One region of the Streptomyces saintjeani genome, then DNA from elsewhere that is predicted to be linked to it. Evidence: riboswitches for the same ligand, from Rfam matches in the RefSeq annotation. Region 1 holds a riboswitch; the other holds the start of a gene.

Region 1 (5,924 bases):
TGATCTTCGGCCCCGCCGGCCACGCCCTGCCGCAGCTGCGCATCGGCGTCAACGACGAGGGCTACCTTGAAGCGCTCGGCGACTTCGACGAGCCCGTCGGTCCTTCGTTCTGGGAGCGCGGATGAGCACCACGACGTCCACTGAGGAGTCCCGCGAACGCGGGAAGGCACCGGCCGGCGAGCGCGTCGCCGACTGGGCCGACGGCCGGCTGGGGATCTACTCCCTCGCCAAGGCCAACATGCGCAAGATCTTCCCCGACCACTGGTCGTTCATGCTGGGCGAGATCTGCATGTACAGCTTCATCATCATCATCCTCACGGGTGTGTATCTGACGCTGTTCTTCCACCCGTCGATGAACGAGGTGGAGTACCACGGCCCGTACGTCCCGCTCCAGGGACAGCTGATGAGCGAGGCGTTCGCCTCGACCATGCACATCTCGTTCGAGGTGCGCGGCGGTCTGCTCATCCGCCAGATCCACCACTGGGCGGCGCTGATCTTCGTCGCCGCGATGATGATCCACATGATGCGCGTCTTCTTCACGGGCGCGTTCCGCAAGCCGCGCGAGGTCAACTGGCTGTTCGGCTGGCTGCTGCTGGTGCTGTCGCTGTTCACCGGCTTCACCGGCTACTCGCTCCCCGACGACCTGCTGTCGGGTACCGGTGTGCGGTTCATCGAGGGCGTGCTGCTGTCGATCCCCGTGGTCGGCACGTACCTGTCGTTCTTCATCTTCGGCGGGGAGTTCCCCGGCGGCGACTTCGTGGCCCGGTTCTACTCGGTCCACATCCTGCTGCTGCCGGGCATCATGCTCGGCCTGATGGTGGCCCACCTGATCCTGGTCTTCTACCACAAGCACACGCAGTTCGCGGGTCCCGGCAAGACGAACAACAACGTCGTCGGCATGCCCCTGCTGCCCGTGTACATGGCGAAGGCCGGCGGGTTCTTCTTCCTGGTCTTCGGCGTCATCGCGGTCATCGCGGCCATCGCGCAGATCAACCCGATCTGGGCCATCGGCCCCTACCGTCCCGACCAGGTGTCCACGGGCGCCCAGCCGGACTGGTACATGGGCTTCGCCGAGGGTCTGGTCCGCGTGATGCCGGGCTGGGAGATCAACTTCGCGGGCCACACGCTCGTCCTGGGCGTGTTCATCCCGATCGTGATCTTCCCGCTGGTGCTCGTCGCCATCGCCGTCTACCCCTTCATCGAAGCCTGGGTCACCGGCGACAAGCGCGAACACCACATCCTGGACCGGCCGCGCAACACCCCGACCCGCACCGGGTTCGGTGTGGCCTGGCTGACCGCGTACTTCGTGATGCTGATCGGCGGTGGGAACGACCTCTGGGCCACCCACTTCCACCTCTCCATCAACGCGATCACCTGGTTCGTCCGGATCGGCTTCTTCGTCCTCCCGGTCCTCGCGTTCATCGTCACCAAGCGGATCTGCATCGGCCTCCAGCGCCGTGACAAGGACAAGGTGCTGCACGGCCGCGAGACCGGCACGATCAAGCGCCTGCCGCACGGTGAGTTCATCGAGATCCACGAGCCGCTCAGCCAGGAGCAGCTGCACACGCTCACCGCGCACGAGCAGTACGAGCCCGTCGCGATCGGCGCGACCACCGACGAGAACGGGGTCAAGCGCAAGGTCAAGGGCTCGGAGAAGCTCCGCGCCAAGCTCAGCGAGTCGTACTACGGCGAGGACAGCCAGATCGCCAAGCCGACCGTCGACGAGTACAAGGAGATCACGAGCGGCCACGGCCACCACTGATCCCAGCCCCGGGTAGAGCCCGGGAAAGTCGCCACAGAAGGCCCCGTCCGAACCCCGGACGGGGCCTTCGCGCTACCCGGGGCTGGATAGGGTGGGGCGACACCGAACAAACCTAGGTTTACGACTCTCAGGAGCGGCCGTATGAGCGCTGTGACCCCCGCTGGAGGCGACACCGCGGCGGGCCGTTCCTGGCCCTCCGTCCTCAACGCGCTGCTCTCCGGGCACGACCAGAGCGCCGACGCGACCGCGTGGGCCATGGACCGCATCATGCGCGGCGAGGCCACGGACGCGCAGATCGCCGGGTTCGTGGTGGCGCTGCGGGCCAAGGGCGAGACGGTCGAGGAGATCACCGGGGTCGTCCGGGCGATGTACGAGCACGCCAACACGATCGAGGTGTCCGGCCGTACGGTCGACATCGTCGGCACGGGCGGGGACGGCGCGAAGACGGTCAACATCTCGACGATGTCCGCGCTGGTCGTCGCCGGCACGGGGGCGAAGGTCGTCAAGCACGGCAACCGGGCGGCGTCCTCGTCGTCGGGTGCCTCGGACGTCCTGGAGAAGCTGGGCGTCAACCTGGAACTGACGCCCAAGCGGGTCGCGGAGGTCGCCGAGGAGGCGGGCATCACCTTCTGCTTCGCGGTGAAGTTCCACCCGGCGCTGCGTCATGTCGCCGCCGCCCGAGGCCAGTTGGGCATCCGTACGGTCTTCAACGCGCTGGGCCCCCTCACGAACCCGGCCCGGGTGAAGTCCCAGGCGGTAGGGGTGGCGGACCCCCGCATGGCCCCGATGATCGCGGGCGTCCTGGCGGACCGGGGCAACTCCTCCCTGGTCTTCCGGGGAGACGACGGCCTCGACGAACTGACGACCACGTCGACCTCCCGGGTCTGGGTGGTCCGGGACAACAAGGTCACGGAGGAGAGCTTCGACCCCCGGGACGTGGGCATCGGCCTGGTCCCCATCGAGGCACTCCGAGGCGCGGACCCCGCGTACAACGCCGAGGTGGCCCGCAACCTCCTCGACGGCGAGAAGGGCCCGGTCAGAGACGCGGTCCTCCTCAACTCGGCAGCGGCCCTGGTGGCCCTGAACCCCGGTACGGGCACCCTCGCCGAGCAGCTCCGGGAGGGCATGGCGAAGGCGGCGGAGTCGATCGACTCGGGCGAGGCGAAGAGGACGCTGGAACGCTGGGTAGCGGCGACGAACAAGTAGGGGACCGCCCCGAAGGACAAGGCGGCGCCAGCCGCCTGTCCTTCAGGGGCGCGGGGAACTGCGCGATCAACCACGACGGCCCTGCACCCGCCACACCACAGTTCCCCCCGAGCTATTAGGCGTCCCGCGATCCGGACAGAACTTGCGCCCCCGCGATCACCTCATCTACTTTCTGAACCAGGTCATGAGTGACAGTCATCAGGCCCCGGCCGACTGTCCGGCAACCCTCCGTCCGTGGCGGGGTGCCCCGGGTGAAGACCAGGCCGTGGGCAGCAAGGTCCTCGGCAAGCGCGGACCCTCCTGAGACCGGGGGTCCTGGTCGTCGAGGAGACTTCCCCATGTCCGTCATCACGCGCGCCTCCGAGCAGACCCTCTGCGCACCCCTGGACGTGCTGGGCCGGGACGTCACCGTCCCCCTCGTCACCGGCGGCGAGGTCACCTACGCGGCCCTCGACTACGCGGCCAGCGCCCCCGCCCTCCAGCGCGTCTGGGACGACGTCGCCGCGTACGCCCCGTACTACGGCAGCGTCCACCGCGGCGCCGGCTACCTCTCCCAGCTCTCCACGGACCTCTTCGAGGCCGCGCGCAGGACGGTCGCGGAGTTCCTGGACTGCCGCGAGGACGACGAGCTGATCTTCACGCGCTCGACGACGGACTCCCTGAACCTGCTGGCGCGCGCGGTCCCCGCGAACTGCCAGGTGTACGTCTTCGAGACCGAGCACCACGCGTCCCTGCTCCCCTGGCAGCACCGGGACGTGACGTACCTGGACGCCCCCCGCACCCCCGAGGAGGCGGTGGCGACGCTCGGCCGGGCCCTGGCGGCCCGCGACACCACGGCCCCCGCCCTCGTCTGCGTGACCGGCGCCTCGAACGTCACCGGCGAACTGTGGCCGGTCCGCGAGCTGACGGCGACGGCGCACGCGCACGGCGCCCGTATCGTCCTGGACGCGGCCCAGCTCGCCCCGCACCACCCCGTGTCGGTGAAGGACCTGGACGTCGACTGGATCGCGTTCTCCGGCCACAAGCTGTACGCCCCCTTCGGCGCGGGCGTCCTCGCGGGCCGTACGGACTGGCTGCACGCGGCCGAGCCGTACCTCGCGGGCGGCGGCGCCAGCCGCAGGGTGAGCCGCGCCGCGGACGGCTCGGTCGAGGTGGAGTGGCACGAGAACGCGGCCCGCCACGAGGCCGGCTCCCCGAACGTGATCGGCGCCTACGCGATCGCCTCCGCGTGCAGGGCGCTGACGGAGGAGGGCTTCGACAGCCTCGTGGCCCGCGAGCACCACCTGATCCGCACGGTCCGCGCGGGCCTCGCGGACGTCCCCCAGGTCCGCGTCCTGTCCCTCTTCGGCGACGACGCCCCCCGCGTGGGCGTCCTCTCCTTCGTGGTGGACGGCTGGAACAGCTCCCACTTCGCCGCCGCCCTCTCCGCCGAGTACGGCATCGGCGTCCGCGACGGCCTGTTCTGCGCGCACCCCCTCGTCGACCGCCTCCTGGGCGCGACGGCGGCGCGGGCGGGGGAGTGCGGCGGGGCGACGTCCCTGAACGCGATCCGCGTGAGCTTCGGCGCGGGAACCCCGGACGAGCACGTGGAGCGCTTCGTGGCGGCCGTGCGCGAACTGGTGACGCTGGGCGCGAAGCTGACGTACCGGACGGAGAACGGCCGCTGCGTGCCGGCTGCCTAGGAGTCCAGGCCGATCGCGAACGCGGCCTCCAAGTCGTGCTGGGAGTACGTCCGGAACGCGACGTGCGTGTCCGTCGCCTCCACGCCGGGGATCTTGCTGATCCGCCCGGGGATGACGTCGGCCAGATCCTCGTGCTCCCGCACCCGGACCATCGCGATGAGGTCGTACGTCCCGGTCACCGAGAACACCTCGCTCACGCTCTCCAGGGAGGCGATCTCCTCGGCGATCTCCGGAATCCGGTCCACGCTGGTCTTGATCAGGACGATCGCGGTGATCACGGCTGGTTCTCTCCCTCGGGGACGCGTGCTGGGGCGGCCCCAACTGTAGTCGTACGGGTGAATCGCGCCCACGCGTACAGGAACCCGAGCGTGAAGCCCACGACGTGGGCGAGGTAGGCGACGCCGGGGCCGTCGGCGGCGTGGTTCGCGGCGAGCCACTGGAGGGCCGCCCAGAAGGGGAGGACCAGCCAGGCGGGGAAGCGCAGGGGGAGGAAGAAGAGGAACGGCAGAAGACTGGTGACGCGCGCCCGGGGGAAGAGGTAGAGGAAGGCCCCGAGGACGGCCGAGATCGCTCCGGACGCCCCCACGAGGGACTGTGCGGAGTCGGCGTGGGCAGCCGCGTACCCCAGGAGGGCGAGGCAGCCGCAGCCGGTGTAGAAGAGGGTGAACTCGACGCGCCCCATGCGTTCCTCGGTCATCGCCCCGAAGACGTAGAGGAAGAGCATGTTGCCGAGCAGATGGACCCAGCCGCCGTGCACGAACAGCGCGGTCAGCGGAGTGAGCGCGGCCCGCGCCGACCCCTCGAAGAGGCCGGCGGGCACGACCCCCCAGCGGTGGTAGTACGCCCGCTGCGCCGCGACCAGCGCCTCGCCGGAGCCGTACGAGGGATTGAGCCCCGACGCGGGCCCGAGGACGAAGACGGCGCAGCACAGCGCGATCAGTCCGTACGTCACCGGCGCGGCGGGTCGCCACCTGTCGATCATGGCTACAGAGCATGACGCAAGCGGATACAACGGCCGATATCGCCTCGCCGCCACGGACGGGCGGGCGACGGGTCCCCGGCAGGCCGTAGGGTTACGGCCACACGCATCGGGGCACGCCCCCGGCGCACGGCCCAGAAAAGGAGCGGACGGTTCCGATGACGGTTACCCTGCCGACCGCCACCACCCGGTGGCGCTGCACCCTCTGCGGAAACCTCACCCGGTTCGACGTGACCCGCTCCTCGAAGGTCGTCGAGTACGTCCATCTCGACCTGGCCGGAGAGCCGAAGGTCGA
Region 2 (5,924 bases), 1.7 Mb from region 1:
CGAGAATTCTGGACGCACGCGATCCGGAATGTGGTGAGAATTCACCAGAGGTCAGGGCAAGTCGGGCCGGGCATATGCCGCAAATGCCACGCAAGAGACGCACACTTTGGCTGTTTCTTGTCGGATGCGAGAAGGCTGAGCGCAAGCGGGTTCCCCAACCCTACCTCGTTCAACCACACAGAATTGCCCCCTCCGCTTCGAAGCAGAGAGGGCAATTCGATGAACAATGAGTAATACGCGTTACTGACGGTTACTACCCGCCGGTAATGACATTAGGTCAACCGGCGAACTCAGCCCCCGGCGACCGCCGGGATGATGGAGACGCCGGCGCCGTCGGGAGTCGCCGTCTCCAGCCCCTGCTCGAAACGGACGTCGTCGTCATTGACGTACACATTCACGAACCGCCGCAGCTTCCCCTGGTCGTCCAGGACGCGCGCGGAGATCCCCGTGTGGTTCTTCTCCAGGTCCGCGATGACCTCCCCGAGGGTCCCGCCCTCGGCGGCCACCTCGGCCTTTCCACCGGTGTACGTACGCAGGATGGTCGGGATACGAACGGTCACGCTCATGCGAGGCCAGCCTCTCGGAAGGAGTCCAGGGTCGGGCGGATGGTGGCGGTCAGGCCGGTCCCGGCGACCGCGTCAAGGGTCTTGAGGCCGTCACCCGTATTGAGGACGACCGTCGTGAGGGACGGGTCCAGCAGCCCGTTCTCGATCAGCTTGCGGGTGACCCCCACGGTCACGCCCCCGGCGGTCTCCGCGAAGATCCCCTCCGTCCGCGCCAGCACCTTGATCGCGTCGACGATCTGCTCGTCGGTGACGTCCTCGACGGCGCCGCCGGTCCGCCGCGCGATGTCCAGCACGTACGGCCCGTCCGCCGGGTTCCCGATGGCGAGGGACTTAGCGATCGTGTCCGGCTTCTGCGGCCGTACGACGTCGTGCCCCGCCTTGTACGCGACCGACACCGGCGAGCACCCCTGAGCCTGCGCCCCGAAGATCTTGTACGGCTTGTCCGCGACGAGCCCCAGCTTGATCAGCTCCTGGAGCCCCTTGTCGATCTTCGTGAGCTGCGAGCCGGAGGCGATCGGTACGACGAGCTGGTCCGGAAGTTCCCAGCCGAGCTGCTCGCAGATCTCGTACGCCAGCGTCTTGGAGCCCTCGGCGTAGTACGGCCGCAGGTTGACGTTGACGAAGCCCCAGCCCTCGCCCGCCGAGTCGCCGATCAGCTCGGAGCAGAAGCGGTTGACGTCGTCGTAGTTGCCCTCGATGCCGACCAGCTCACCGCCGTAGACGGCGGCCATGACGATCTTGCCCTGTTCCAGGTCGTGCGGGATGAAGACGCAGGAGCGCAGGCCAGCGCGGGCGGCTGCGGCGCCGACCGCGCCCGCGAGGTTGCCGGTCGAGGAGCAGCTGAGGGTGGTGAAACCGAAGGCGCGCGCCGCTTCGAGCGCCTGGGCGACGACGCGGTCCTTGAAGGAGTGCGTGGGGTTGCCGGAGTCGTCCTTGACGAACAACTTGCCCTGCTCGACGCCGAGTTCGGCGGCGAGGCGGTCGGCCTGGACGAGCTTGGTCCAGCCGGGGTTGATGTTCGGCTTCTCGGCTACGTCCGCGGGTACGGGGAGTAGGGGGGCGTAGCGCCAGATGTTGGCGGGACCTGCGGCGATGCGGGCTCGCAGCGCTTCGGTGTCGTACGAAGAGAAGTCGTACGCGATCTCAAGGGGACCGAAACACTCTTCGCAGGCGAAGAAGGGGCCGAGGGGGACGCGGTGGCCGCACTCGCGGCAGCTCAGCGCCGTTGCGGGACCGAGGTCGACGGTGTTCTCGGAGGTCGACGCGGTGGTTGCGATCGTCTGCACAGCCATGGAGGCGAGGCCCTTTCTCCTCATCTTCCTCACGACGCATCTCGCCGTGAGACGGATTTGGCACCTTCCCTAGCCGGGAGCCTCGCTGCGTGATCACGCACGAGACCGGCTGGAGGGTTGCCGGGGCTTCATCGGGCCGTATCCCTCTGCCCCTCTGGATGAGCGGTATGAAGTTATGGGTGGAGCTGTCCGCCAGGCGTCCCCGACATGCGATGGTCACCAGCGTTGTTCAAGACTGTAACCGAAGGCCACGACAGTTGAGATAGTCGTCCGAGGCGCGAGATGGATCACACGTCGCAGTGTGACCGTGACAGTGAGGAGCCGCTGACTGTGCTGGAAGAAGCCGAGCGCTGGCTGGCCACCCGCTCCTGGTCGGTGACCGACCGCCCCCTCCACCGGATCATGGCGGCGAAGCGGGCCACCGGGCTGACCGTCTCCGTGGTCCTCCCCGCGCTGAACGAGGAGGCGACGGTCGGTGACATCGTCGCGGTCATCCGCCACGACCTGATGCTCCAGGTGCCGCTCGTCGACGAGCTCGTCGTCGTCGACTCCGGCTCGACGGACCGTACAGCGTCCGTCGCGGCCTCGGCGGGGGCCCGCGTCGTCCATCGCGACGCGATCCTGCCCCGCATCCCCGCCGTCCCCGGCAAGGGCGAGGTCCTCTGGCGGTCCCTGCTCGCCACCACCGGCGACATCGTCTGCTTCATCGACGCGGACCTGCGCGACTTCTCCTCCGACTTCGTCTCCGGGATCGTGGGTCCGCTGCTGACCGATCCGGACGTCGATCTGGTGAAGGGCATGTACGACCGCCCCCTCGCCGGCGCGTCGGGGCAGGGCGGGCGGGTGACGGAGCTGATGGCGCGCCCGCTGCTGAACATGCACTGGCCTCAACTCGCCGGGTTCGTGCAGCCGTTGGGGGGCGAGTACGCGGCCCGGCGCAGTCTGCTGGAGCAGCTTCCGTTCCCGGTGGGGTACGGGGTCGAGCTGGGCATGCTGGTCGACGCCCTGCATCTGGTCGGCCTCGACGCCCTGGCCCAGGTCGACATCGGGGTCCGCAAGCATCGTCACCAGGACGGGCAGGCGCTGGGGCGGATGTCCGCGGCGATCTACCGTACGGCCCAACTGCGGCTGGCGCGTGGGCACTTGATCCGTCCGGCGCTGACCCAGTTCGAGCGGAGCGAGGGCGGGTTCGAGGCGCGGACGTATTCGGTGGACACCGAGGAGAGGCCGCCGATGGTGGAGATCGCGGAGTACGCGAGGCGGAAGGTCGCGTGAGTGGCTCCCGGGGTGTAACCGGTTAGTACTTGAGGGCTGCATACCCCTGAGTCCCATGCCACGTATACGTTCCGAACGTTTGAGCAGCGCAGCGCCTGGCTAGGTTGGGCGTATGACGTTCGGTGCTTCGCGTGTGCTCGTCGCCTCCAACCGGGGCCCCGTCTCCTACTCCGTCGGCGACGACGGCGCGCTGCACGCCAGGCGCGGCGGCGGCGGGGTCGTCTCCGGGCTCTCCGCGATCGACCCGGACTCCGGTGCGCTGTGGGTGTGCAGCGCGCTGTCCGACGGGGACCGTGAGGCCGTACGGCGAGGGGTCGGCGAGCCGGGGACGCGGATGCTCGACATCCCCGCCGACGTGCACGCCGACGCGTACAACGGCATCGCCAACTCCGTGCTGTGGTTCGTCCACCACATGCTGTACCAGACGCCGCTGGAGCCCGTGTTCGACGCGGAGTTCAGACGGCAGTGGGTGTCGTACGAGGCGTACAACCGGGCGTTCGCGCGGGCGCTGGCGGAGGGGGCGGCCGAGGGGGCCGCCGTACTCGTACAGGACTACCACCTGTGCCTCGTGCCGGGCATGCTGCGGGAGTTGCGGCCCGATCTGCGGATCGGTCACTTCTCGCACACACCCTGGGCTCCGCCGGACTACTTCGCGCTGCTTCCCGACGACATCCGTACGCAGCTCCTGACCAGCATGCTCTCCGCCGACCAGCTGGGGTTCCTCACCCGGCGGTGGGCCGACGCGTTCGCGTCCTGTTGTCCCGACGGGACCGGGTCGACCGGGATCGGGGTGTACCCCCTCGGCGCCGACGCCGACTTCCTCCGCGACCGCGCGGACCAGGCCGACGTACGGGACCGGATCGCGTCCCTGCGTGAGGAGATCGGGGAGGGGCGGCTCGCTGTCGTCCGCGTCGACCGGACCGAGCTGTCCAAGAACATCGTGCGGGGGCTACTGGCCTACCGGCACCTGCTCGACACTCGCCCCGAGTGGCGTGACCGTGTGGTCCACGTAGCTTTCGCGTATCCCTCGCGGCAGGACCTCAAGGTGTACCGGGACTACATGGACGAGGTCCAGCGGGTCGCCGACGAGATCAACTCTGTCTACGGGACCGCGACTTGGACCCCCGTACTGCTCCATCTCAAGGATGACTTCGCGCGGTCCCTCGCGGCGTACCGGCTCGCGGATGTCGCGCTGGTCAATCCGATCCGGGACGGCATGAACCTTGTCGCCAAGGAGGTGCCCGTCGTCTCCGACGAGGGGTGCGCCCTGGTCCTTTCGCGGGAGGCGGGGGCGTACTGGGAGCTGCGCGACGACGCGATCACCGTCAATCCGTACGACATCCTGGAGACCGCCGAGGCGCTTCACGAGGCGCTCTCCATGCCGCGCGAGGAGCGGGCGGAGCGGACGAAGCGGCTCGCCGCCGCCGCGACCGCGTTGCCGCCGACGCAGTGGTTCCTCGATCAGCTGACGTCGTTGACGAGCTGAGCCAGGAGTTCCACGACTCCGGGGGGACCGTCCACGATCAGGTCCGCCCTGTTGCTGAGAGCGGTTACTTCGTTGCTGCCGCTACAGATCAGGACGCCGGGGGTGTTGTCCGCGCGGAGGGCGTCCACGGCGTCGAAGGCGGGGAGGTCACCGAGGTCGTCGCCGGCGTACAGCACCGCGGTGACGCCGGTCTCCTCGACGAGGCTCTTCAGCGCGGCTCCCTTGTCCATCCCGGCCGGCCTGATCTCCAGGACCAGGCGGCCCGGTTCGACGATCAGCCCGTGCCGGGTGGCGAGTTCGGCGATCGGCTCCCGCAGGGCCTCCCACAGTCCCTGCGGGTCCTTCGCGCGCCGGGTGTGTACGGCGACGGCTCGCCCCTTCTCCTCGACCCAGGCGTCGGTGGTGCCGAGGATGCCGGGGAGTTCTCGCCGTACGTCGTCCAGGGCGGGGGGAGGGGGAGGGGCGGTGATCTGTCCGGTGCGCTGCTCCCAGCGTTCGGCGCCGTAGTGGCCGAGCACGGTCATCCCTGCGACGCCCTCGAACTGGCCGTAGCGGACGGCTACTTCGGCGGGGCGGCCGGTGATGACGGCGATGCGCGCGCCCTTGTCCGCGAGGGCGGCGAGCGCCGCGAGGGCGCCGGGGTAGGGGCGGGACTTCTCCGGGTCGTCGACGATGGGGGCGAGGGTGCCGTCGAAGTCGAAGGCGAGGAGGGAGCGGGAGGGGTGGGTGCGGATGGTGGTGAGGGCTTGGTGGGCGGGGGGGTTCAGGTGGGTACCCATGGGGTCGACAGTAGAGGGTTGGGGGCGGGCCGGTGGGGGCCGGTCGCCCGGCATCGACCACGAACAGGCCGCCCGCCCCGAGGGACTTCGGGTGCGGGCCGCATGTGGTTGCTCGCGCAGTTCCCCGCGCCCCTAAAAACGACCGGTCACCCGGCATCGACCACGACCAGCCCCTCCCCCTACCGCTCCTCCCGGCGCCCCTCCCGAACCCGCCGTAGGCGGTTCACCGTTACCGGGTCCGATGCCAGTGCTCTGGGGTCGTCCAGCAGTGCGTTGAGGAGTTGGTAGTAGTGGACGGGGGACATGCCCAGGTCCTCGCGGATCGCGCGTTCCTTTATGCCGGGGCTGGGGAACGAGCGGCGCTCCAGCGCCAGGATGTCCTGTTCGCGGCGGCCCAAGTCGGGGGGTGGCATACCCCGACAGTAGTCCCCGGTTACGACACCCCGCTCTCCGCGGCCATCGCCTCCGTCTCCAGCCTGCGCAGCACGTCGTCGGGACGTACCCCCGGGGCCACCGCGCTGCCGAT

What was found. Region 1 has a riboswitch for S-adenosylmethionine ahead of ACQCO7_RS11380 (aminotransferase class V-fold PLP-dependent enzyme). Riboswitches for the same ligand answer to the same signal wherever they lie in the genome.
Region 2: linked by a shared signal. The riboswitch ahead of thrC (threonine synthase) and the one ahead of ACQCO7_RS11380 (aminotransferase class V-fold PLP-dependent enzyme) in region 1 are both predicted to bind S-adenosylmethionine.

What each region holds. Positions count from the first base shown of each region.
Region 1 covers NZ_CP189624.1:2,549,882-2,555,805, reverse strand. The annotation lists gene qcrA (cytochrome bc1 complex Rieske iron-sulfur subunit) at 1-125, shown strand, start outside; gene qcrB (cytochrome bc1 complex cytochrome b subunit) at 122-1,762, shown strand; gene trpD (anthranilate phosphoribosyltransferase) at 1,904-2,968, shown strand; SAM riboswitch class IV at 3,149-3,265, shown strand; gene ACQCO7_RS11380 (aminotransferase class V-fold PLP-dependent enzyme) at 3,307-4,650, shown strand; gene ACQCO7_RS11375 (Lrp/AsnC family transcriptional regulator) at 4,647-4,928, opposite strand; gene ACQCO7_RS11370 (rhomboid family intramembrane serine protease) at 4,925-5,632, opposite strand; gene ACQCO7_RS11365 (hypothetical protein) at 5,788-5,924, shown strand, end outside.
Region 2 covers NZ_CP189624.1:4,222,141-4,228,064, forward strand. The annotation lists gene ACQCO7_RS19040 (MoaD/ThiS family protein) at 291-566, opposite strand; gene thrC (threonine synthase) at 563-1,858, opposite strand; SAM riboswitch class I at 1,876-2,023, opposite strand; gene ACQCO7_RS19050 (glucosyl-3-phosphoglycerate synthase) at 2,189-3,133, shown strand; gene ACQCO7_RS19055 (alpha,alpha-trehalose-phosphate synthase (UDP-forming)) at 3,246-4,619, shown strand; gene otsB (trehalose-phosphatase) at 4,595-5,398, opposite strand; gene ACQCO7_RS19065 (DUF3263 domain-containing protein) at 5,578-5,811, opposite strand; gene ACQCO7_RS19070 (extracellular solute-binding protein) at 5,832-5,924, opposite strand, start outside.